2 regions of the Brevibacillus sp. FSL K6-0770 genome follow, and region 1 is predicted to be linked to the other one. Evidence: a T-box and tRNA genes for the amino acid it is inferred to sense, from the RefSeq annotation. Region 1 holds a T-box; the other holds one or more tRNA genes.
The links. The T-box of region 1 lies ahead of trpS (tryptophan--tRNA ligase). A T-box ahead of a tRNA ligase gene usually reads a tRNA of that ligase, here a tRNA-Trp.

Region 1 (8,052 bases):
GACCTTGCCGGACAAAGGCATGAGTCTCTCCTGGTTCATCTCCACCGTAGCGATCAGCGCTTTCGGCTACTTCATGTGGCCGCATAACGCACCGACGATTTTCGCAGCCAAAAATGCGCGGACATTCCGCACCAACGCCATTTTGCTTCCGCTCTATGCGATCATGATTTTGTTCGTCTACTTTGTCGGCTTTACCGCCATCGTTCAAGTGCCTGGACTTACGGGGCCAGACGGCGATTACGCGCTTTTGCGCCTGTCGATGAAGACGTTTGATCCGTGGTTTGTGGGCATCATCGGTGCTACAGGCTTGTTGGCTACCCTCGTGCCCGGCTCCATGATGCTGATGTCTGCGGCTACGATGCTGACGAAGAATGTATACGGTTACATGTTTCCCAAGGCCGAAGGGGCCAACTCTGCCTTGATTGCCAAAAGCTTCGTGATCGTCCTGTCCCTCGTGTGCACGATGATGGCTTTGGGCGAGAACAACACGCTTGCCACTTTGTACCTCACCTCGTTCAGTTTGGTGACCCAATTGGCTCCGGCCCTGTATTGCAGCTTGATGAAGCGTAACCAGATTACGAAGCAAGGGGCGTTCCTGGGCATTTTCTTCGGGGTAGGAATCGTCTTGTACATGACGTTCACCAAAACGACCATGGCCATGCTGTTCGCGGGCTTCCCCCAGTGGATTCAGGATTTGAACAACGGGGTTTTCGCTCTCGTGGTCAACATATTCGTCATGGTTGCTGTCAGCTTCGTTACCAAAAAGGCGGCCGATGCGAAGCAAGTAACGCAGTATTCGTAGTCGCCTTTGCCAAAAGAAAACGGGTCGGGAGATATATCCCGGCCCGTTTTTTGCGTGGTTCTTGCTGTCGGTCAGCGAGCCATGCCCATCGCTGTTTCGACTTTGTGCAGCATCTCGTTGGCAGCATCATTGGCTTTTTTGGCTCCGGCAGAGAGAATGTCATCCAGCTCGGAGGAGTGGAATAGCTGCTCGTAGCGCTCCTGGATCGGACGCAATGTTTCCACCACGACTTCGGCCAGGTCGGTCTTGAAAGCGCCGTAGCCTTTGCCGTCGTACATCGCTTCGATCTCTTGCAGCGATTTGCCGGAGCAGAGCGAGTAGATGGTCATCAGGTTGGAGACAGCTGGCTTTTCTGTCTTGTCATAGCGCACAGCGCTGTCGGAATCGGTCTGCGCACGCTTGATTTTTTTCGTGATCGTAGCCGGGTCATCCAGCATGGAGATGAAGCCGCCCTGGTTCGGATCGGATTTGCTCATCTTTTTCGTGCCATCGGCGAGCGACATGATGCGTGCGCCCGTTTCCGGCAGGCGAACTTCCGGGATGGTGAAAATTTCTCCGTAACGGTTGTTGAAGCGGGTTGCCAGGTCGCGCGTCAGCTCCAGGTGTTGCTTCTGGTCTTCGCCGACTGGAACGAGGTCTGTGCCGTACAGGAGAATGTCTGCCGCCATCAGCGGAGGATACGCCAGCAGTCCGGCAGGGATCGACTCGCCGCGTCCGTCCGATTTGTCCTTGAATTGGGTCATGCGCTCCAGCTCGCCGAGGTACGCCGTGCAAAGCATGATCCAGCCGAGCTTGGCGTGGGCCGGAACTTCCGATTGGATGAACAAGGTCATTTTGTTCGGATCGAGGCCGACTGCCAGGTAGAGGGCTGCGAGACGACGAATGTTTTCGCGCAAAACAGCTGGCTCTTGCGGCACAGTGATCGCATGCTGATCGACGATGCAGTAATAGCAGTTGAACTGGTCCTGCAACGGAACAAAATGCTTCATGGCGCCCAGATAGTTGCCGAGGGTCAAGATGCCGCTGGGCTGAATACCGGAAAAAATGGTTTTCATGATAGATGCTGCTCCTTTCCAAATGGGGAAATAAATGATGGAAATACAAAAAGGTCCATCCGCCCTGGACAGGGACGAATGAACCGTGGTGCCACCCTTGTTATTTTGCACAGGAAACAATCATGCGCAAAATCGCTTTGTTCCGTACCGTTTTGATACGGTGTCCTTTGTAACGTACGGACGTAACGCCAAAGCCTACTGCCGCTGCGAACAAGCCGGGTTCGGTTTGGAGCTCGGAAGCCCATTCATCATTCCCTCAACACTGATTCGCACCAACCATCAGCTCTCTGTCGTCTCGAAAAATGACTACTCTTCTTCCTCATTGCCATTAAAAAGATACCCTTTGAGCAATCATTTTACGCAGTGCCAATCAAAAAAGCAAGAGGGGATTGACAAAATAAGCCAAAAAATGTAAAAGTAACTCATGAGTTATATAACTGTTGAGTTACTTTTGGGGGTGGGGAGATGGAGGAGAGCAAATTGCCAAAAGGCGAGCAAAGCCGTGGCCGACTGCTTGCGGCGGCAGCTTCTGAATTTGCGGCGAAAGGGTTTCATCGCGCGCGGGTGAGCGACATCGTCAAGGCGGCGGGGCTGACGCAAGCTTCTTTTTACCAGTATTTCGAGAGCAAGGAAGGGCTGTACCAGCAGCTTATGGACGAATTTTTTTCCCGGCTGTGGGAGCTTGCTGACGGAGGGAGCAAGGTAACGGCGTTGGGCAAAGCAGACGTCTTCGACCAGGTGCGCGAAAATCTCGTCGCTCTGTTTGGGTTCTTTCAGGAGCGGCCCGAATTGACGCAGATTGTCCTGTATCAGGCGGAAGCAGGAGAGGAGCTGCACCGCAAGCTGGCAGCGATGGTAAGCGCCAACTTGCGGCAAAATCAGGCTGCCGGACACGTCCGCGCCGCTTTGTCGCCTGAAGTGGCCGCAGAAGCGATGGTCGCCGTATGCTACCGGCTGACGGCCCGCTTTTTGCTGACCGGGGAAAAGCCGCCCGAGCAGCTCGCCGACGAAGCCGTATGCTTTTTGGCGCACGGAATTTTGCAGGAAAAGCGATGAGGAGGATGGCGCATGGGTGAGTTGACGCATCTCATTTGGCTGTTGCTGGTTGTGTTTGTCTTTCACGATCTGGAGGAAATCATCATGGTCGAAAGCTGGCTCCGGGTGAAGCGGGAGCAGATCATGCAAAAGGTTCCCCGCGGCCTGCAAAAATGGCTGGAGCCGTCTCTGTCCATGAGTACCGCACAGTTTGCCGTGGCAGTCGCGTGCATTTTCGCTGTCCTCTCTGCTGCGGTCGTGCTTGCGGCTGCCACACTGCCACAGGGAACTTATTTGCCGTTGTTCCTGGTCTGCCTGCACGTCATGTTTCTGCATGTCTTCACCCATCTCGGGCATACAATTGCGCTGCGCACGTACACACCTGGCGTGGCAACTGCCGTGATTTTGGTTCTGCCCTACAGCGTGTACACGTATGTCCACTTGTTCGAAGCGGGTCTGGTCACATGGTCGCTCGTCTGGAGCACGCTGCCTTACTGTTTGCTGGTCGTGCCCATTTTGTACGCGGCGCACCGGATCGGGCAGGCAGCAGGCAGTCTGGTCGCCCGTTAACGGAAGGCGGTGGCTGTTTGCCGGCGCAAATTTTTGCTATTCTAGGAAAAAAGCGTGAAAGAGGGACGAGTATTGAGGCTGCGACTAGGCGTGATCGGCGCGGATGATTCGCTTGCGATCATCGAATCGGCTGTGCAGGAGTTTCCCGAGATTGAATGCTTGCCGATTGTGTATTGGAGAGAAGAAGACATTCCGGATTTGCTGCTGCCGCACCTGGACGAGGTGGACATGTGGCTTTTTTCCGGCCAGGTTCCGCATGCGATGGCGAGCCAGACGGGCAAAATCCAGGTGCCGACAGCCTATGTGCCGCACATTGGCGCGAGCTTGTACCGAACGTTGCTGCATTTGTCCCACCAGCTCGGGATTCGCGTAGACGAGGTGAGCTTCGACACGTTCACTGCGGAAGAGCTGGGACACTTTTTGCAGGAAGCGGGCATAGCAGAAGGCTTTCGCTGGCTCAAACATTACGAGGGCGCGATTTTGGCCAGTGAGCTGGCGGATTTTCACGAAAAGCTATGGCAGGAAGGCAAGACAAAGGCAGCGGTCACTTGCCTGCGAACGGCTGAGCTGGAGCTTTTGCGCCGCGGTGTCCCGGTACATCGCGTCGTGCCGACAAAAGCGGGGGTGCTGTCTGTCATCCACATGCTTTTGCGCACGCACGAGATGCTCCACTTCAAGGATACGCAGATCGCGGTGCAGATGATGGAAATCGATCCGTTCCGCGAGCTTGCGGGCGGCAATTTTTCCACGGATGAATGGCAAAATGCCGAGATCAAGACGATGGAAAAGCTCTTGCGCTACGCCAAGTATTTGCAAGGCTCGCTGAAGACGGCCGGGCCGGGGCGCTACGTGATTTTTACCACGCGCGGAAAAGTGCAGGAGGTCACGTCTGACTACGCCACGATTCCCGATCTGGAGGAGCTGTTCGGGATTCGCCCCGATCTGGTCACGTGCGGCATCGGCATCGGCAAAACGGCTTACGAAGCGGAAATTCACGGCGGCACGGCACTTCTTCACGCCAAGGAGCGGGGAGCTGGCAACTGGATGGTGTTTTTGGACGACAAAAGCGTCCTTGGACCACTGGGACGGGAGGAGCAGATCGCCTATCGCTACGACTCGGAAAAGTTGCAGGAACTGAGCCAGTTGACGTCGTTAAGCGTCATGACTTTGTCCAAGCTGGAGTCGATTTTGAAAAAGCGGGGCAAGCAAGAGATCAACGCGCATGAGTTGGCTTCGCATATGCAAATTTTGCCACGCAGCGCCCGCCGGATATTGATCGAGCTGGAGTCGAAAGGCATCGCGCAAGTCGTCGGCGAGGAGAGTCCGAATCCGCGCGGCCGTCCGCGCAAAGTGTACCGGATTTCCTTGTGATAAGTGCGTTATTTGGGAGGCGTGGCGACACGCTTTTTTCTTTTCAAAATAGACAGACTATTATACAATTAGGGACATAGCCGTAAATCAACCGTTAATAAGCGGTTGGATAAGGGAGGAGTCACTCGTCATGATCAATGCGGATCGGTTGTGGGATCGACTGGGGCAGTTGGGCAAGATTGGCGCCCAGGAAGCTGGAGGGATAACGCGGCTGTCGTTTACCCCCGAAGAGCGTGCGGCAAAAGATCTCGTAGCTTCCTTCATGAAGGAAGCAGGGCTTGACGTTCGCGAGGATGAAGTAGGCAATCTGATTGGACGCAAAGAAGGGAAAAATCCTTCGGCACCTGTTGTTTTGGTTGGCTCGCATATCGACTCCGTGCCGAATGGCGGAGATTTTGACGGGCCTCTTGGCGTTTTGGCAGGCGTGGAAATTTTGCAGACGATGAATGAGCAGGGAATTGAGACGGAGCACCCGATTGAGGTGCTTGCTTTGACGGACGAGGAAGGAACGCGGTTTGGCTACGGGATGATCGGAAGCCGGGCGATTGCCGGACTGATCAAAAGAAGCGAGCTGGAGCAGGCAGACAAGGACGGAATCACCATAGCCGAGGCGATGCGCCAGGTCGGGCTTGATCCTGACCAGACGGGCCTTGCCGCACGCGCGCCTGGCAGCGTCAAGGCGTATGTGGAGCTGCATATCGAACAGGGCAAAGTGCTGGAAAGCCGCGGTTTGTCCGTCGGAATCGTCACAGGTGTAGCGGGGCCGCTCTGGATGAAATTCATTTTGGAAGGCGAGGCAGGGCATGCCGGAGCTACCCCGATGAATTTGCGCCGTGATCCACTGGCTGCGGCCGCACGCGTGATGCTCGCCATCGAAGACGAAGCCGCCCGGACGAGAACCAGCGTCGGGACAGTCGGACAAATCCAGGCGTTTCCTGGCGGGGTCAACGTGATTCCGGGCCGGGTAGAGTTCTCGCTCGACCTGCGCGATGTGGACGAGTTGATTCGCGATGACGTAGAACGGCGCATTTGCGATCGGGCCAAGGCGATTTGCGCAGAGCGCAACGTGACGCTGAAAGTGGAGTTGTTGCAGCGGATCGCGCCAGCGGTATGCTCGGACAGCATTCAGGAGGCTGCGGCGGACGGCTGTGCAGCGGAAGGCTTGGAAGTGTTCCGACTCCCTAGCGGAGCGGGGCACGACTGCATGCAGCTGGTCGATTTGTGTCCGGTCGGGATGATTTTCATCCGCTCCAAAGACGGCATCAGCCACAATCCGGCGGAATACTCGACTATGGAGGATTGTGCGGACGGAGCGAAGGTGTTGTACCGAACCGTTTTGACTTTGGCAAAGCAAATATAGAGAGCAGGCAGGCGGGCAGGCGCTCCAAAGCCGTTCGCCGGGCGAGGAGGAGACAACGATGACAGCGACAGTGACAGATTTGAACCAGGCGGCCGGAGCGGTCAAAGAGCAAGTCATAGCGTGGAGACGCTACTTGCACGAGCATCCCGAGCTGTCCTTCCACGAAGAGAAGACAGCGCAATTCGTCTATGAGACGCTTTTGTCTTTTGGCAACCTGGAAGTGAGCAGACCGACGAAAAACAGTGTGATGGCGCGGCTTATCGGCTCCGAGCCTGGAAAAGTGCTGGCGATGCGCGCGGACATGGACGCGCTCCCGATTACGGAAGAAAACAGCTTTGAATTTGTCTCGAAAAATCCGGGCGTGATGCACGCTTGCGGGCACGACGGACATACCTCGATGCTGCTTGGTACTGCGAAAATTTTGTCCGGCATGAAAGAGCAGATCAAGGGCGAAGTGCGCTTTTTGTTCCAGCACGCCGAAGAAGTGTTTCCAGGCGGTGCGGAGGAGATGGTGCAGGCAGGTGTAATGGATGGCGTGGATATCGTCATCGGGACGCACCTGTGGGCGACGATGGAGTTCGGGACAGTCGGCATTTGCCCGGGACCAATGATGGCAGCGCCTGACACGTTCTGGATCACTGTGGTGGGAAAAGGCGGCCATGCCGCGCTTCCGCATGAAACTATCGACAGCATCGCCGTTGCGGCACAGGTCGTAACCAATTTGCAGCATATCGTCTCGCGCAATGCCGATCCGCTCGACAACCTGGTGCTGTCCGTCACGCAGTTTGTCGGCGGGACTACTCACAACGTCATTCCTGGCTCGGTAGAAATTTGCGGGACGGTGCGCAGCTTTGACCAAACGTTGCGGGAGTCCATTCCCGGCCTGATGGAGCGCGTGATCAAAGGGATTACCGAAGCACACGGCGCGAGCTATCAGTTCAAGTACGAGTTCGGCTACCGTCCGGTAATCAACGATGCGGAAGTGACGCGTCTGATGGAAGAGGTCGTCGTGGAAGCGCTGGGCGAAGAGTGGGTCGAGCATATGCGTCCGACGATGGGCGGCGAAGACTTTTCCGCCTTCCAGCAAAAAGCTCCGGGCTGCTTCTTCTATGTCGCGGCCGGAAACAAGGAAAAAGGGATCACTTACCCGCACCATCATCCGCGCTTTACCATCGACGAGGATGCGCTGGAAATCGGCGTGAAAATGTTTTTGAACGCAGCCAGAAAAATCGTCATGTCCTGACGCAATTGCCAATGAAAAAATCGCCCTTTCGTCCGCTGGATCGTGACGAGGGGCGATCTTGTTTGTGTAGAGCGGCGCTTTAATGCGTGCGCTCTTTTTCTTTTGCATGGAACGCTCGCTGAATTTGCGAGATTTGTCCGGCGTGGATGCCTGTGTGGTACATGAGGCGTCCCAATGCTTCGAGCGGGGTCGACGTACCGAGCGGCGTCGTCACAGGCGTCGTCCACGCTTCTTCCGACATGTTCTGCATTCCGGCAAGCAGATGGTCGTTGGAGGCTGTCATGAAATCGGCAAGCTCGCGCATGTTGGTAAATTCTTTTCCCTCGACAGGCCCGTTTTTCGTCAAAAGCTGAACGTCTGCCGGGATGCTTTGCCCGAAATACCAGTCGGCAAACATGTATTCCACCTCGGCGTTATGTCTGAGCATATAGCCGATGGATGCCGCGCCCATGCGGAGCTTCAAATCTTCTTCCGGCATGCTTTTGGCTGTTTTGTGGAATCTCTCCTGGATGGTGAGCCACAGTGTCAATGCAGTTGAATATGTAGTCATGAAATTGCCCTCCTGTTGGCGTGAATGTCTATTTGGCTGATTGGGAATGGCCGTCCCGGTTGACGT
Region 2 (8,052 bases), 220 kb from region 1:
AAGAATATCATCATCTGCTTTCCTGGCAAACATGCAAAGGGCAGGAAACTCTCCGAGAGAATTTCCTGCCCCTGTTTTGACACTCTATTTCATCATTTGCTTGATCAGTTCGCGATTGCGGCTCTGGAAAATTTCATTGTGAGACGAAACCATTCCGCTTTCATGTGCTTCCGGCTGAATGTACAGCTTCGCCTGGTTGACCGCATTTGCTGCGTCGTGGAAAGCTCCGGCAATCAAATGCACTTTTCCGTCGTAGGAAATCACATCTCCCGCCGCAAAAATCCCCGGCTCGGAAGTAGCGCCTGTTGTCGTTCCGGCAAGGAAGTATTCATTCGCCATTTCCAGATTCACGTGACTGTTTTGCAAAAGCGATCTGTCGCGCTCATAGCCGTGATTGATAATCACTTCGTCAATCGCCAGCTCCTCTACTTCTCCGGTCAAGTGGTTAGTCAATTCCACCCGCTCGACTTTTTCCTGGTTGGAGCACGCGATCAGCTTGGTAATCGTCGTGTTGAAAAAGCATGTTGCCGAGCTGTTCAACAACTGCGTCACTTGTGCCTCATGGCCGGACAGCGCTTCTTTGCGATAGGTCAGGTACACTTTTTTAGCGATTGGCTCCAGCTCGTTCGCCCAGTCGACTGCGGAGTTGCCGCCCCCGGAAATGATCACGGTTTTGTCCTTGAAGCGGCGCAATGATTTGACGGTATAGCTCAGGTTGGATACTTCGAATTTCTCCGCACCTTCCAAGTCGATCCGTTGCGGCTCCAAAATTCCCCCGCCGATCGCCAAAATGACGGTTTTGCTATAATGCTGCTCCCCAGCCGAAGTGTGCAGGATGAACACGCCGTTCTCATCCCGGGCAATCCGCTCCACCTTTTGCCCCAACACGACGGTTGGATCGAAAGTTAAGCCTTGCTGAATCAACTGCTCGATCAGCTTTTCGCCCAGCGTAGGCGTCAGGCCGCCGACATCCCAAATCATTTTTTCCGGATAGACGTGGACTTTTCCGCCCAGTCTTGGCTGATATTCAATGACCTTTGTTTTCATTTCCCGCAAGCCGCTGTAAAAGGAAGCGAAAAGTCCTGCTGGCCCTCCGCCGATAATCGTAACGTCAAACAATTCTGCTTGATTCATAGTTCGTTTCTCTCCTTTTTGGCACTTCTTGCGCTGCCAAAAGAGGCAGTAGCGTTTTCTATTGTGCCAGCATATTTTTCACAATGGTCTTGACTCCCAACTCGATTCCCAGCGGCCCGCCTGCTGCGATCGAACTGTCTAACGCGTACATATGTCCGTTTTTGATTGCATTCAGCGAGTTCCATGCGGAGTCGCCTTCCAAATTTTTCAGATAGCCTTGCAATTTTTTCGAAGAGCCTCCGATATCAGACACGAACATATAGTCAGGGTTCATCGCCGCCAATCCTTCCAGGGAAATCTGCTCCCCTTTGGACGACATGTCGACGTATTTGCTTGGCGGCTGCAAGCCAAGGCCGGTTTCCTTGTTGAAAATAAATTGCGTCGTAAAGCCCCAAAATTGCTTTTCTCCCAGCATGATGACACCAAACGTCTTGTCGCTGAATTTCTTCAATTGCTCTTTGGAATCCGCGATCAATGTCTCGATCCGGGTAATTTCTGTTTCTGCCTTTTGCTCTTTGCCGAAGATTTTGCCGTATTCCCGCAAAGCTTTCTGCCAGTTGTTTTCATTGCTGTCTACCGTAATAACCGGAGCGATCTTCTCCAATTTATCGCCATAGCTGCCATAGCGGCCGGACACCATAATAATCAGGTCTGGCCCGACTTCGAGCAGCTTTTCCAGGTTCGGACTCGTCATGGAACCGATATCTGTGATTTTGCTCGATCTGTAGGGAGCGAGTGACTCCCAATCATCCAGAACATTCAAATCTGTAGCGGCTACAGGAGTTTCCTCCAGCAAAAACATATGCTCGAAGTTACGGAAGAATAAGAGCGCGACTTTCTCTGGTTTCTTTTCCAACACGATTTCGCGGCCAAGTGCGTCTACGTATGTTCTCGGCCATTGGCCCGTTTCTTGCTTGGCTTCATCCGCCTTTGCCGGTGGTGTTCCTGCTCCTGCTTGATTATTGCCAGGCTCTGGCGTTCCAGCGCACCCCGCTAAAATACCTGCCAAAAGGACAAGCGATACGAATAATCTTGTGAGTATTTTCATTCTGTCTCCTCCGATATAACGTGAGTTTTGCTTGACCGATCAAACTACGGTCAGTGTAGCAAAACGCATTTTAGATAGGAATGGAGCCATCCTGAAATCCATATGGATTATTCCTGAACCTTCCGCGAAATTCGGCTGGAGAGAGGCCCACCTGCTTTTTGAAGATCCGGCTGAAGTACAAGGCATCGGCATAGCCCACGCTTTTCGCCACCTCGCCGATCGGTGCGTCATTCGCAAGCAGGCTCTCCTTCGCCCGATTGAGACGGTAGGCCATCAAATATTTGCCGGGTCCCAACCCCGTGTATTTTTTGAACACATAAAACAAACGGTTTTCATTAATATCATTCAGTTCAGCCAAAGCACGTACGCTCAGCCCATCCATATAGTGTTCGTGTATGTACTTCGATACTTGCTCAAACAGCGCTTGTTCTCCGTCATTGCTTTGGTTGCGGACACAGACAAACAGTTCCTCCAGAACGCAGCGGAAGAGCGTTTCTGTCTGAAAAGCCTGGATTCCGCCCGGTTCTCTCGATGAGCGCCACAATAGCTCCAGCAATTCCAGGAGGCGGGGGCTTTGCCCCGGGTGTAGCTGAAAATGCATGTTCGGCAGGCAAAAGCCAGACGGCTCCGGTGCAACGATCCGGTATAAAACGAGTAAATATTCCCATTTCGTATCGCCGAGGACGCTTCGATTCAGCGGCATTCGCGCGCCACCGTGAAGCACGTTCCCCGGAGTCAGCGTGTACACTTTGCCGCTGAAATCAAAATTGGCTTTGCCCCGCAGCGGAAAAACAAATCCCGGAAAAGGCTCCGTATAATCATCACAGCTCTTCCCTGGCCCGCGCACATAACGACATACTTGCTCCACTCGAAATGAGGTACGCGCAAAATGCTCGGCAAGCTTGTTGATGTCCATCTTTCCTTTCACACACCTTTTGCAATCAAGTGCTACTGCTCAATGTGCGCGTCTACTCCGCTTTTTTGGGACAAGCAATCGCATTCATCCTGCTAAAGACACACTAATTAATCATACTTTTATTGAAATTGATAATCAATCTTATTATCGGTTTCAACTTCATTCTTTTCCATTCCGTAAAAAGTGTCCGCTTCATCGCTTCGATCTTGCCCATTGACAGACAATCGCATCGAGCACGGTTTCAGACGACACGGCTGCTCTTTTACTGTTGGCTCGCGACTTCCAAGTCTTTCAATACCCCAAACTGTGCCTGGTACAAGCGGCTGTATACACCGCCTGCGTCGACCAGATCCCGATGATGTCCCTGCTCGACGATGCCTTGCTCTGTCACCACGACAATCCGATCGGCATCTTTAATAGTTGCCAGCCTGTGGGCGATTACCAGTGTCGTGCGGCCTTTGGACAGCTCGGACAGCGATTGCTGAATCGCCAGCTCTGTCTCCGTATCCAGTGCGGAAGTGGCCTCGTCCAAAATCAGAATCGGCGGGTTTTTCAAGAACATGCGGGCAATCGCCAGCCGCTGCTTTTGCCCCCCAGACAGCTTCACGCCCCGCTCGCCAATGACAGTGTCCATTCCTTGCTCCTGAGCGCGAATAAATTCGTCCAGTCGCGCTCGGCGCGCTGCTTCCCACACTTCCTCTTCGCTCGCATCAAGCTTGCCGTACAAAATGTTTTCGCGAATCGTACCTGTAAACAGGAACACATCCTGCTGCACAATCCCGATTTGTCTGCGCAACGATTCTTGTGTCACCTGACGAATATCGATGCCATCGACAGAAATGGAGCCTTCCTCGACTTCGTAAAAACGCGGCACTAAGCTGCAAAGAGTCGTTTTCCCCGCGCCAGACGGGCCGACGAATGCGACGGTTTCCCCTTTGTGAATCACCAGATTTACGCCGTTGAGCACTCTTTTTTCGCCATCGTAGCCAAAAGAAACGCGATCAAAGCGGATTTCATGCTGGAATGGCTGCATTTCCACTGCATCTGCGGCGTCCGCTACATCCGGTTCTGTATCCAATAGCTCCGTATAGCGCTTGAACCCGGCAAAGCCTTGCGGATAATTTTCCACGATCGCATTGATTTTCTCGATCGGGCGGAAAAACACGTTGGTCAGCAGCAAAAATCCGACAAACTCTCCATAGGAAAGCTCTTGCTGAATGACAAACCACGTTCCGCAGACCATGACGAACAAAGTGACAAAACGCATCATCATATAGCTGATCGATCCGTTTTTGGCAATCAGTTTGTACGAGCTTAGCTTGGTCAGGCGGAAACGTCCGTTGTTGACGGCAAACTGCTTTTCTTCATGCGCCTCGTTGGAAAATGCCTTGACGACCCGAATGCCGCCTACACTGTCCTCGATACGGGCGTTAAAGTCTCCAACGTCACGGAAAAGCTGATGAATTGCCTGCGTCATCTTTTTGTTGAAATGAACGACGACCCAAATAATAACTGGCACGACGACAAAGGTCAGCACAGCAAGCTTCCAGTTGATAGACAGCATCAACGCAAATGAACCGACAAGAGTCATGATCGCGATAAACAAATCTTCCGGTCCGTGGTGCGCCATCTCGCCAATCATATTCATATCGTTGGTCAAGCGTCCGATCAGGTGCCCTGTCTTCGAATTGTCAAAGAAACGGAACGAGAGCTTCTGGATGTGTGCAAACAACTTTCGCCGCATATCCGTCTCAATGTTAATCCCCAGCATATGCCCCCAATAGTTGACGATGTACATCAACAGGGTATTCACTACGTACAGGGCAAGCAATCCGAGCGATGCCCACACAATCAGTCCCCATTTGCCGCCTGGCAACAGGTCATCAATGAAGGCATTCACGGCTACCGGGAACGCCAGCTCCAGAAGCCCGGCGATAATGGCGCAGCCAAAATCAAGCATGAACAACCATTTGTATGGTCGATAATAGGAGAAAAATCGTCGAATCAAAAGCTGTACCCCCTCCTTGGTATTTCCATGCTATTTGATTATCACTTGTGCAAGCCAATGCGAGTGGCAGATGGGATAAGTCACTGTAAGCTAATAATGATAATCAATCGCACACATAGTATAGCAACGAGTCCACTGAAAGAAAATGGCACATTCATGAATGCGCATGGAATATTCATGAATCGCGCTGAAACTCGCTCGGAGATAGCCCCGTATATTTTTTGAAGCGCTTGCTGAAATACAGTGGATCAGCAAAACCCGTCCTTTGTGCAACTTCCTTGATGCTCATCTGATTTTGAAATATATTCAGTAAATTTTTCGCCTGGTTGAGTCTGTACCTGTTCAAATACTCGCCTGGACTGATTTTCAAATGCTTTTGAAACAAATAAGCCAGTCTGTTGACATTGATCTGGTGCAGCTCAGCAAGCCGATTGATACTCAGATTCTCCATGTAATGATCATGAATGTAATCAAGCAACCGTTCCAAAAGCAGGCGTCCTTCGTCTTTTTCACTGTGCTGGACAAGCGCAAACAACTCGTTGAGGATTCCGTACCACAGCTCTTTGACACGCAGCTTGTACAAGTCTCCCGGGCTGCTCCAAAATCGTTCCAAATGTCTGAGCTTTTCCTGCAATGGCACACTCTGCTCAACGAGGCGCAGCATGTAATGCTTCTCAGCAAAGTTGTACTGGTCTGCTGTTTTCTGATGATCAACCTGATAAAGCACGAGAATATATGACCACTTCTTGTCTCCGATCACCTTGCGATCCAATCGCATATTCGGGCCGGCATGCACGACCATTCCTGGCTCCATGTCGTATTCCATACCGTCAAACCACATCTTTGCGTTCCCAGATAGCGGAAAAATAAAACCGGAGTGCAAGCCTGTCCGCCCGCCAAAATACTTCATACCCGGCTGGCGCTCTTCCAGTGACACACTCATGATCGTCATCGACTCTTTTGCATAGTAATCGATTAACCGTCCAACTTCTCTTTTATCCATTTCCAACCCACCTGCTATAAATGAGGCTGAGGAGGCCCGCCTTTATTCAGTAGCATCCTGCCTAGCACATTTTTAAATTTACCCCTTGTGAAAATTTCAGTTCTCGTATATTATAATAGATAATGATAATCATTTTCAATTATTGAGGATATGCAAAGTGTAGCCTCCTCCGTTAGTTGATCTCTTTTTCTGAATCAAGCTTATCCATAACAAAAAACCCTAAGGAAGTGCTTCCTTAGAGCTTGATTACATAGATGGTGCCGGTGAAGGGACTTGAACCCCCACGGTTTCCCTCACGATTTTGAGTCGCGCGCGTCTGCCATTCCGCCACACCGGCAATTAAGTTGGAGGAGGCACCCGGATTTGAACCGGGGATAAGGGTTTTGCAGACCCGTGCCTTACCCCTTGGCTATGCCTCCACGTATAGAGTTGATGAAAAATGGAGCGGACGACGGGTCTCGAACCCGCGACCTTCGCCTTGGCAAGGCGACGCTCTACCAATTGAGCTACGTCCGCATATAAATGGCTGGGGTACTAGGATTTGAACCTAGGAATGACGGAGTCAAAGTCCGTTGCCTTACCGCTTGGCTATACCCCAATAAGTAATCCCCAACTTTGAAAATCATATGGGGCGATCGATGGGACTTGAACCCACGAGTGCCGGAGCCACAATCCGGTGCGTTAACCCCTTCGCCACGACCGCCATATTCACTATTGCTTTTTAAAAATGGCAGGGGCAGTAGGAATCGAACCCACACCAAAGGTTTTGGAGACCTTCGTTCTACCGTTAAACTATGCCCCTACACATGGTGGCTCGGGACGGAATCGAACCGCCGACACGAGGATTTTCAGTCCTCTGCTCTACCGACTGAGCTACCGAGCCATAATTATTGCATACGCCATTCTTTTTGTCAAGAAATGGCGGAGCTGACGGGACTCGAACCCGCGACCTCCGGTGTGACAGACCGGCGTGAACTCCAACTTCACCACAGCTCCATATTTGGTTGCAGCCAATTCCCGTTAAGGAAAATTTGGTTGCGGGAGCAGGATTTGAACCTGCGACCTTCGGGTTATGAGCCCGACGAGCTACCGAGCTGCTCCATCCCGCGACGATTTTATAGAAGCAATTGTCAGCGTTGCCGCATCGTGCAGCGCTTTTTTGCTGACTATTCTTCTAAATATTAAATGGTGGAGGCTGACGGGATCGAACCGCCGACCCTCTGCTTGTAAGGCAGATGCTCTCCCAGCTGAGCTAAGCCTCCATACTCCCCGACTTTTGTCAGGGACCCAACAAATAGTTGGGATTCATAGGTGACCCGTAGGGGATTCGAACCCCTGTATGACAGCGTGAAAGGCTGCTGTGTTAAACCGCTTCACCAACGGGCCAAGATGGCGGATGGAGTGGGATTTGAACCCACGAGACGGGTCAACCCCGCCTACACGATTTCCAATCGTGCTCCTTCGGCCGCTCGGACATCCATCCATATGGCTCCTCGGGACGGACTCGAACCGCCGACCGATCGGTTAACAGCCGATTGCTCTACCAACTGAGCTACCGAGGAACGTTGAAGGATTTATTCCTTCAAAACTGAATACGCATGATTGCTAAGAGTGTGTGGATAAGTCCTCGACCGATTAGTATTCGTCAGCTCCACGCGTTACCGCGCTTCCACACCGAACCTATCAACCTCATCGTCTATGAGGGGTCTTACCAGCTTGCGCTGTGGGAAGTCTCATCTTGGAGGGGGCTTCACGCTTAGATGCTTTCAGCGCTTATCCCGTCCGCACATAGCTACCCAGCTGTGCCACTGGCGTGACAACTGGTGCACCAGCGGTGCGTCCATCCCGGTCCTCTCGTACTAAGGACAGCTCTCCTCAAACTTCCTACGCCCGCGACAGATAGGGACCGAACTGTCTCACGACGTTCTGAACCCAGCTCGCGT

Region 2: it has a tRNA-Trp gene. The T-box ahead of trpS (tryptophan--tRNA ligase) is inferred to sense a tRNA for this amino acid. The anticodon was not compared.

What each region holds. Positions count from the first base shown of each region.
Region 1 covers NZ_JBBOBQ010000001.1:1,258,813-1,266,864, forward strand. The annotation lists gene NST23_RS06365 (sodium:solute symporter family protein) at 1-802, shown strand, start outside; gene trpS (tryptophan--tRNA ligase) at 874-1,857, opposite strand; T-box leader at 1,925-2,189, opposite strand; gene NST23_RS06375 (TetR/AcrR family transcriptional regulator) at 2,323-2,913, shown strand; gene NST23_RS06380 (HXXEE domain-containing protein) at 2,926-3,462, shown strand; gene NST23_RS06385 (ArsR family transcriptional regulator) at 3,535-4,833, shown strand; gene NST23_RS06390 (Zn-dependent hydrolase) at 4,964-6,193, shown strand; gene NST23_RS06395 (M20 family metallopeptidase) at 6,252-7,436, shown strand; gene NST23_RS06400 (DinB family protein) at 7,516-7,986, opposite strand; gene NST23_RS06405 (HugZ family pyridoxamine 5'-phosphate oxidase) at 8,015-8,052, opposite strand, start outside.
Region 2 covers NZ_JBBOBQ010000001.1:1,035,204-1,043,255, reverse strand. The annotation lists gene NST23_RS05375 (NAD(P)/FAD-dependent oxidoreductase) at 85-1,134, opposite strand; gene NST23_RS05370 (ABC transporter substrate-binding protein) at 1,193-2,182, opposite strand; gene NST23_RS05365 (helix-turn-helix domain-containing protein) at 2,253-3,098, opposite strand; gene NST23_RS05360 (ABC transporter ATP-binding protein) at 3,361-5,106, opposite strand; gene NST23_RS05355 (helix-turn-helix transcriptional regulator) at 5,282-6,109, opposite strand; tRNA gene NST23_RS05350 (tRNA-Leu) at 6,365-6,446, opposite strand; tRNA gene NST23_RS05345 (tRNA-Cys) at 6,455-6,528, opposite strand; tRNA gene NST23_RS05340 (tRNA-Gly) at 6,550-6,625, opposite strand; tRNA gene NST23_RS05335 (tRNA-Gln) at 6,633-6,707, opposite strand; tRNA gene NST23_RS05330 (tRNA-His) at 6,737-6,812, opposite strand; tRNA gene NST23_RS05325 (tRNA-Trp) at 6,838-6,911, opposite strand; tRNA gene NST23_RS05320 (tRNA-Phe) at 6,917-6,992, opposite strand; tRNA gene NST23_RS05315 (tRNA-Asp) at 7,029-7,105, opposite strand; tRNA gene NST23_RS05310 (tRNA-Met) at 7,142-7,218, opposite strand; tRNA gene NST23_RS05305 (tRNA-Val) at 7,296-7,371, opposite strand; tRNA gene NST23_RS05300 (tRNA-Glu) at 7,422-7,495, opposite strand; tRNA gene NST23_RS05295 (tRNA-Ser) at 7,500-7,592, opposite strand; tRNA gene NST23_RS05290 (tRNA-Asn) at 7,596-7,671, opposite strand; rRNA gene NST23_RS05285 (23S ribosomal RNA) at 7,725-8,052, opposite strand, start outside.